Regions from separate parts of the Sutcliffiella horikoshii genome, predicted to be linked through region 2. Evidence: a T-box and tRNA genes for the amino acid it is inferred to sense, from the RefSeq annotation. Region 2 holds a T-box; the other holds one or more tRNA genes.
What was found. The T-box of region 2 lies ahead of ileS (isoleucine--tRNA ligase). A T-box ahead of a tRNA ligase gene usually reads a tRNA of that ligase, here a tRNA-Ile.
Positions count from the first base shown of each region.

Region 1 (4,391 bases), 1.6 Mb from region 2:
TCATGATAGTTCTTATATTCAAAGACGGGAGCCCCATCAAACATATATAACCCGTGGGCATCTTTACAGAAATGTCCCGGTACCCAGTCTAATATCACACCTATGTCCTCTTGATGACATGCATCAATAAACGCCATTAACTCTTTAGGATTTCCATATCTGCTTGTCGCAGCATAATACCCCGTACCTTGATAGCCCCATGAACGGTCATATGGATGCTCCACCAATGGCAGCAATTCTATATGCGTAAAACCATGCTCCTTAATATAAGGGATTAATTCCGTGATCAACTCTATATAGGAGTAAAGTTCTCCATCATTCTTTTTCTTCCATGAACCAAGGTGCAGTTCATAAATAAACATCGGTTTTTCATAAACCAATTTTCGTTTCTTTTTCCTGCGCCAGTTTTGATCCTTCCATTTGAACCCTTCTAAGTCATATACAATGGATGCTGTATTAGGTCTTACTTCTGCATGAAAAGCAAATGGATCCGCTTTATGTAATATTTCACCGGATTGTGTAACAATCTCGTATTTATATAAGTGTCCGGATAAGTCCTCATCTATTTGGATACTCCAAACACCTTCGTTATTTAATTTCTCTAGTGGATGCACCTCTCCATTCCACTCATTAAAAGAACCCATTACGCGCACCTTCTTGGCATTAGGGGCCCACACAGTGAACCTGGTTCCTAACACTTTCTTACGATGCCGTACTAAATGAGAGCCAAAAAGCTCATAACTTTTATACAATGTTCCCTCATGAAAAAGGTGCAGCTGAAAATCCGTCGCACTCGTAGCAATCAATTTTTTCACCCTTCCATCATTCCTTATAAAAAAGAATATTGTTATACACTACTATTCTCTTTTTTATAATATTCTCCTTTATCCGACAAGTCGAAATCGTATGACATAAATCAACAATATTTAATTTTACAGATTATTATGTAATAAATAAGCAATTTAAGGAAACCGTTTTCATTGTTGCTCTGCTTGAAATTGCGGTATAACAGCATTTTTGGAAGGGTTTACATTATGAGAAGTTTCGACTAAAAATTAGGAGGAGGAATGTTGTTTTTTGTCGAAAAGTTTTTCCGTTCAACATAGTCTACAAGCATAAATGTACACGCTTACAAGAATAGATTATTTTAATATAATAATTTTACTTTTCGAAATGGGGTTTTGTTTGTCTTGCAGAAGGGTATTGTATGAGTTGAGAATATCTTAATTTATTGTTAAGATGCAAACTTACTTTTTACTTGGAATAGAAATTTCGAGGCACTTTTCGAGAGAATTTTGGACAAATAAAAAAAGCCATAGTATTTATAAAATACCACAACTTTTGATGACCCGTACGGGATTCGAACCCGTGTTACCGCCGTGAAAGGGCGGTGTCTTAACCGCTTGACCAACGGGCCAGATAATCTGGCGGAGAAGGAGGGATTTGAACCCTCGCGCCGCTTACACGACCTACACCCTTAGCAGGGGCGCCTCTTCAGCCACTTGAGTACTTCCCCAGATATGGCTCCACCAGTAGGATTCGAACCTACGACCCTTCGGTTAACAGCCGAATGCTCTACCGCTGAGCTATGGTGGAACGGTACATAAAAAAATGGTGGGCCTAAGTGGACTCGAACCACCGACCTCACGCTTATCAGGCGTGCGCTCTAACCAGCTGAGCTATAGGCCCACAAAAATGGAGCGGGTGATGGGAATCGAACCCACGACATCAGCTTGGAAGGCTGAGGTTTTACCATTAAACTACACCCGCTAAAAAGGGCGACTGATGGGAATCGAACCCACGAATGCCTGAACCACAATCAGGTGCGTTAACCACTTCGCCACAACCGCCATAATAATATTTACTTAGTAAAGATGGTGCCGGCGATAGGAGTCGAACCCACGACCTACTGATTACAAGTCAGTTGCTCTACCAACTGAGCTACACCGGCATTAAAAGATCATTAGAAAAATCAAAGTGGCTCGGGACGGAATCGAACCGCCGACACATGGATTTTCAGTCCATTGCTCTACCAACTGAGCTACCGAGCCAAACTATTAGTTAAAAATGGCGGTCCCGACCGGGATCGAACCGGCGATCTCCTGCGTGACAGGCAGGCATGTTAACCGCTACACCACGGGACCATTTGGTTGCGGGGACAGGATTTGAACCTGCGACCTTCGGGTTATGAGCCCGACGAGCTACCGGACTGCTCCACCCCGCGACAATAAGATATAAGTCTCTATACTCACCATATCATTTAAAATAATATGGCGGAGGAAGAGGGATTCGAACCCCCGCGGGCTTTGACACCCCTGTCGGTTTTCAAGACCGATCCCTTCAGCCGGACTTGGGTATTCCTCCGCGTATAGAAAGAACTGGTGGACCTTGTAGGACTCGAACCTACGACCGGACGGTTATGAGCCGTCTGCTCTAACCAGCTGAGCTAAAGGTCCTTTTTGGTAGCGGCGGAGGGGATCGAACCCCCGACCTCACGGGTATGAACCGTACGCTCTAGCCAGCTGAGCTACACCGCCAAAAAGAAAATAAAGTATTAAAGTGGAGCCTAGCGGGATCGAACCGCTGACCTCCTGCGTGCAAAGCAGGCGCTCTCCCAGCTGAGCTAAGGCCCCAAATTCTAAAAGGGATTTAATGGTCGGGAAGACAGGATTTGAACCTGCGACCCCTTGGTCCCAAACCAAGTGCTCTACCAAGCTGAGCTACTCCCCGATAATGGCGCGCCCGAGAGGACTCGAACCCCTAACCTTTTGATCCGTAGTCAAACGCTCTATCCAATTGAGCTACGGGCGCATATAGATAATAGTTGTTTTACTGCTGTAAAAAACTCTGGTGCCGAGGACCGGAATCGAACCGGTACGGTAGTCACCTACCGCAGGATTTTAAGTCCTGTGCGTCTGCCAGTTCCGCCACCCCGGCAAGTCTGTTGGAGCGGAAGACGGGATTCGAACCCGCGACCCCCACCTTGGCAAGGTGGTGTTCTACCACTGAACTACTTCCGCTAATATAAAATTACAATGCGGGTGAAGGGACTCGAACCCCCACGTCAAAGACACTAGATCCTAAGTCTAGCGCGTCTGCCAATTCCGCCACACCCGCAAGATAAATGGTGTGCCATGAAGGACTCGAACCTTCGACCCTCTGATTAAAAGTCAGATGCTCTACCGACTGAGCTAATGGCACAAAAATGGTGCCGGCGATAGGAGTCGAACCCACGACCTACTGATTACAAGTCAGTTGCTCTACCAACTGAGCTACACCGGCATAATATTGATGGTTAATTCCACTAGGTGAAAAAATATTGGTGGAGGATGACGGGATCGAACCGCCGACCCTCTGCTTGTAAGGCAGATGCTCTCCCAGCTGAGCTAATCCTCCATATAAATGCCTGGCAACGTCCTACTCTCACAGGGGGAGATCCCCCAACTACCATCGGCGCTGAAGAGCTTAACTTCCGTGTTCGGTATGGGAACGGGTGTGACCTCTTCGCCATCATTACCAGACAAATTATATTATACAAAATTGAGAAAGAAAATCAAGATGTTTTTACATCTTTCGTGTTCCTTCAAAACTAGATAATGTGTTCATATCAAGAATTCATATCGTTCACTTATTTCGATACTTATTTGGGTTAAGTCCTCGATCGATTAGTATTCGTCAGCTGCACATGTCACCATGCTTCCACCTCGAACCTATCTACCTGATCATCTTTCAGGGATCTTACTTACCGAAGTAAAAGGAAATCTCATCTTGAGGGGGGCTTCATGCTTAGATGCTTTCAGCACTTATCCCGTCCGCACGTAGCTACCCAGCTATGCCTTTGGCAAGACAACTGGTACACCAGCGGTGCGTCCATCCCGGTCCTCTCGTACTAAGGACAGCTCCTCTCAAATTTCCTGCGCCCACGACGGATAGGGACCGAACTGTCTCACGACGTTCTGAACCCAGCTCGCGTACCGCTTTAATGGGCGAACAGCCCAACCCTTGGGACCGACTACAGCCCCAGGATGCGATGAGCCGACATCGAGGTGCCAAACCTCCCCGTCGATGTGGACTCTTGGGGGAGATAAGCCTGTTATCCCCGGGGTAGCTTTTATCCGTTGAGCGATGGCCCTTCCATGCGGAACCACCGGATCACTAAGCCCGACTTTCGTCCCTGCTCGACTTGTAGGTCTCGCAGTCAAGCTCCCTTGTGCCTTTACACTCTGCGAATGATTTCCAACCATTCTGAGGGAACCTTTGGGCGCCTCCGTTACTCTTTAGGAGGCGACCGCCCCAGTCAAACTGCCCACCTGACACTGTCTCCCAGCCCGATAAGGGCTGCGGGTTAGAATTTCAATACAGCCAGGGTAGTATCCCACCGACGCCTCCAC
Region 1 covers NZ_CP082918.1:3,438,647-3,443,037, forward strand. Annotated here, with positions in the region: gene glgB (1,4-alpha-glucan branching enzyme) at 1-806, opposite strand, end outside; tRNA gene K7887_RS17555 (tRNA-Glu) at 1,346-1,417, opposite strand; tRNA gene K7887_RS17560 (tRNA-Ser) at 1,426-1,516, opposite strand; tRNA gene K7887_RS17565 (tRNA-Asn) at 1,522-1,596, opposite strand; tRNA gene K7887_RS17570 (tRNA-Ile) at 1,613-1,689, opposite strand; tRNA gene K7887_RS17575 (tRNA-Gly) at 1,697-1,770, opposite strand; tRNA gene K7887_RS17580 (tRNA-His) at 1,778-1,850, opposite strand; tRNA gene K7887_RS17585 (tRNA-Thr) at 1,876-1,951, opposite strand; tRNA gene K7887_RS17590 (tRNA-Phe) at 1,979-2,051, opposite strand; tRNA gene K7887_RS17595 (tRNA-Asp) at 2,069-2,144, opposite strand; tRNA gene K7887_RS17600 (tRNA-Met) at 2,148-2,224, opposite strand; tRNA gene K7887_RS17605 (tRNA-Ser) at 2,272-2,364, opposite strand; tRNA gene K7887_RS17610 (tRNA-Ile) at 2,380-2,456, opposite strand; tRNA gene K7887_RS17615 (tRNA-Met) at 2,461-2,537, opposite strand; tRNA gene K7887_RS17620 (tRNA-Ala) at 2,561-2,633, opposite strand; tRNA gene K7887_RS17625 (tRNA-Pro) at 2,654-2,730, opposite strand; tRNA gene K7887_RS17630 (tRNA-Arg) at 2,735-2,811, opposite strand; tRNA gene K7887_RS17635 (tRNA-Leu) at 2,849-2,937, opposite strand; tRNA gene K7887_RS17640 (tRNA-Gly) at 2,946-3,020, opposite strand; tRNA gene K7887_RS17645 (tRNA-Leu) at 3,037-3,117, opposite strand; tRNA gene K7887_RS17650 (tRNA-Lys) at 3,126-3,201, opposite strand; tRNA gene K7887_RS17655 (tRNA-Thr) at 3,207-3,282, opposite strand; tRNA gene K7887_RS17660 (tRNA-Val) at 3,321-3,396, opposite strand; rRNA gene rrf (5S ribosomal RNA) at 3,405-3,521, opposite strand; rRNA gene K7887_RS17670 (23S ribosomal RNA) at 3,646-4,391, opposite strand, start outside.
Region 1: it encodes a tRNA-Ile, which carries the amino acid that the T-box ahead of ileS (isoleucine--tRNA ligase) is inferred to sense. The anticodon was not compared.

Region 2 (4,391 bases):
CCTACCTCGAACCCACTGTAGAAGATTTCCAATTAAAAGCTTATGAACTTTCCTACCCCGAAAAGTTTGTGAAAATTGAACACCGCCAAGTGCTTGGATCCTTGATGGGAATCGGTCTAAAAAGAAGCAAATTTGGTGATATTTATTTTCATGATGCGACTATCCAAATGGTACTGAGCGCTGAAGTCAGTGCTTTTGTTGAGATGCAATTACAAGAAGTAGGGAAAGTGAAAGTGTCCTTGAATGAGATGCCTCTTGAGGGTTTAAAGTCTACCGAAACAAGCTGGGAGGAAGCTTCTACGACTGCTGCATCCCTACGATTGGATGTTATGATTGCGTCCATCTACAATCTTTCCAGACAAAAGGCGCAATTATTGATTGGTGCCAAGAAGGTGAAGATTAATTGGAAGCTTGTTGAACAGACAGCCTTTGAATGTCAGGAAGGGGACATCCTTTCTGTAAGGGGATTTGGTAGAAGTAAACTTGTTACTGTAGATGGGAAAACCAAGAAAGACAAATGGAGAATTATTGTAGGAAAACAAAAATAATTTTTTGTTCGGCAGGAAAACAAGAGAGCATGTCGAATAATGTTAAGTAACAGTAGAGATTTTAATGGAGGTGGCATCAATGCCCTTAACACCACTTGATATTCACAATAAAGAGTTTAACAAGGCTTTTCGCGGCTACGATGAAGATGAAGTAAATGAATTTCTTGACCAGGTAATCAAGGACTATGAAATGATTCTGCGTGAAAAGAAAGAGCATGAGGAAAAGGCCAAAGAATTGAATGACCGTTTGTCTCACTTTAACACGATTGAAGAAACATTAAATAAGTCCATTCTGGTGGCACAAGAATCCGCAGAGGATGTCAGAAGAAATGCCCAGAAAGAAGCAAAACTGATTATCAAGGAAGCGGAAAAAAATGCAGACCGTATCATCAATGAATCTTTATTAAAATCAAGAAAGCTGCAAGTGGAAATAGATGAATTGAAGAAGCAATCAAAAATCTTCCGCAACCGCTTCAAGATGCTTGTTGAAGCGCAGTTGGAGCTAATCGACAACGATGACTGGGAACACTTAATGGAATATGAAGAAAAAGATAAAGAATTAGAAGAAAGTGGAGTATAACCTTGACGATATAAGGTTATATTCAGTATAATAACGAAACAAATCAAAGTTTTTTCATACAATAAACAAATGCACTTATTTTTTATAAACATATTAAAGCGTCGATAGGGACAGTAGTTTCTCTTACCACTTATTATAGCGAACCGGGGTCGGTGAAAGCCCGGTATAAGAAGAGAAGTGAAAATCACCCTAGAGCACAGGACTGAACGCAGATTGCCTGTAAGTCTTGTCGTCACATTCACGTTACGAATGCTAAAGCGGACTGAAACTGCCATCAAGCAGCTACGTCAATTTAGGGTGGTACCACGGGAGATCCTCTCGTCCCTTTCATGGGATGAGGGGATTTTTTTATTTGTTTCTAAGTTTTAAAGATTTTCTAGCTGTTGATTGGAGCACAGGGCGAAGACTCCTGAGGGAGATAGCGCTAGGTGGAGACCCCGCAGGCTTGCCGAGGAGGCTCCAGCAGCGCCCCTAGGAAAGCGAAGCCCAGTGCGGAAATCAACAGCGGTGTATATCAGTACCTTTATTTTATGAAAAAACAAAAATGTGAAAGTTGGAGGAAAGACCATGGAATACAAAGATACGTTATTAATGCCTAAAACCGAATTCCCAATGCGCGGAAACCTACCAAACCGCGAACCACAACTACAACAAAAATGGGACGAAATGGACATCTACAAAAAAGTGCAAGAACGCACTAAAGATCGCCCGATGTACGTCTTACATGACGGACCTCCATACGCAAACGGAGACATCCATATGGGTCACGCACTCAACAAAGTACTAAAAGATTTCATCGTCCGCTACAAATCCATGAGCGGCTACCATGCGCCATATGTTCCTGGTTGGGATACACACGGTCTGCCAATCGAAACAGCACTAACAAAGAACAAAAAAGTAAAACGCAAAGAAATGTCCGTAGCAGACTTCCGTAAATTATGTGAAGAATATGCATATGACCAAGTTGATCGCCAACGTGAACAATTTATGCGCCTTGGTGTACGCGGTGACTGGTTCAATCCATATATCACACTAAAACCTGAATATGAAGCACAACAGATCAAAGTTTTTGGTGAAATGGCGAAAAACGGATTAATCTATAAAGGCTTGAAGCCGGTTTATTGGTCTCCTTCAAGTGAATCTGCACTTGCAGAAGCGGAAATCGAATATCAAGATAAGCGCTCTCCTTCTATCTATGTAGCCTTTAAGGTTGAAGACGGAAAAGGAGTGTTAGATGGTTCTGAAAGCTTCATCATCTGGACGACTACTCCTTGGACAATTCCTGCTAACCTTGGAATTGCCGTGCATGCAGATTTAGATTACAGTGTTGTCGAAGTAAATGGCAGCAAGTTCATCATTGCTGCAGAACTTTTTGAAACTGTATCTAAGACACTTGAGTGGGAAGATGCAAAAGTTGTGAAAACACTTAAAGGGGCAGAACTAGAGCATGTAGTTGCGAAACATCCTTTATATGACCGCACTTCTTTAGTAATGCTTGGTGATCATGTAACGACTGACGCAGGAACGGGCTGTGTTCATACTGCACCAGGTCACGGGGAAGACGACTTTATCATCGGAAAGAAATATGGTCTTGACGTATTGTGCCCGGTGGATGCAAAAGGAAATATGACAGAAGAAGCACCAGGGTTTGAAGGACTGTTCTATGACGAGGCAAACAAGCCAATCACAGAAAAACTTCAAGAAGCTGGCGCACTGTTAAAATTAAACTTTATCACACACTCCTATCCGCATGACTGGCGTACAAAAAAGCCGACGATTTTCCGTGCAACAGCACAATGGTTTGCTTCCATCGATAAAATCAGGGACCAATTGCTTGAGGCAGTAGCTGAAACAAAGTGGGTTCCAGCATGGGGAGAAACTCGTCTTTATAACATGGTACGTGACCGTGGAGACTGGTGTATTTCTCGTCAACGTGCATGGGGAGTACCAATTCCTGTGTTCTATGCAGAAAACGGCCAGGAAATCATCACAGACGAAACGATCGATCATGTATCTGCCCTGTTCAGAGAGCATGGATCTAACATCTGGTTTGAAAAAGAAGCAAAAGACTTGCTTCCAGAAGGATTCACACATGAAGGCAGTCCTAATGGTACTTTCTTCAAAGAGATGGACATCATGGATGTATGGTTTGATTCCGGTTCTTCCCATCAATCCGTTCTAGAGGAAAGAGACGACCTGCAACGTCCTGCTGACCTTTACCTTGAAGGTTCTGACCAATATCGCGGATGGTTCAACTCTTCCTTGACGACAAGTGTAGCTGTAACAGGAAAGGCTCCTTATAAAGGAATCTTGAGTCACGGTTTCGCACTTGATGGCGAAGGGCGCAAGATGAGTAAATCACTAGGTAACGTAGTTCTTCCATCTAAAGTAATGAACCAACTTGGTGCAGATATTCTTCGTTTATGGGTAGCTTCTGTTGATTATCAATCTGACGTGAGAGTGTCTGATAACATCTTAAAGCAAGTAGCTGAAGTGTACCGTAAAATCCGTAACACATTCCGCTTCCTGCTTGGTAACCTTGCTGACTTTGATCCAACCGTAAATGCTGTAGACGTGAAGGATCTTCGCGAAGTAGACCGCTACATGATGGTCAAACTGAACAACTTGATCACGAAAGTGAAAAAATCCTATGAAGATTACGAGTTTGCTGGCATCTATCATGCTGTTCACAACTTCTGCACAATTGAATTGAGTTCATTCTATCTTGACTTTGCTAAAGATATTCTTTATATCGAAGGAAAAGATCAACATGACCGCAGAGCAATCCAGACAGTTCTTTATGAGACATTGCTTGCACTTACAAAACTTGTGACACCAATTCTTCCTCATACAGCTGACGAAGTATGGTCACACATTGAGTTTGTAAAAGAAGAAAGTGTACAACTGGTTGATATGCCGGATGTATTGACTGTTGATGGTGCAGATGCGATTGAAGAAAAATGGGATAAGTTCATGGCACTTCGTGACGATGTGTTAAAAGCGCTGGAGGTTGCCCGTAACGAAAAAGTTATCGGTAAATCCCTTGCTGCAAAAATCACTCTATATCCGAATGCAGAAACGAAGGCATTGCTTGATTCCATCAAAGAAAATGTTCAGCAACTGTTTATCGTTTCCGGCTTGGAAGTTGCTGGTGTGAAAGAAGATGCTCCAGATAATGCTCACGTATTTGAAGGAGTAGCTATCGCTGTAACACCTGCTGAAGGCGAAACATGTGACCGCTGCTGGGTTGTCACACCGACAGT
Region 2 covers NZ_CP082918.1:1,808,978-1,813,368, forward strand. Annotated here, with positions in the region: gene K7887_RS09245 (YlmH family RNA-binding protein) at 1-548, shown strand, start outside; gene K7887_RS09250 (DivIVA domain-containing protein) at 628-1,128, shown strand; T-box leader at 1,221-1,457, shown strand; gene ileS (isoleucine--tRNA ligase) at 1,696-4,391, shown strand, end outside.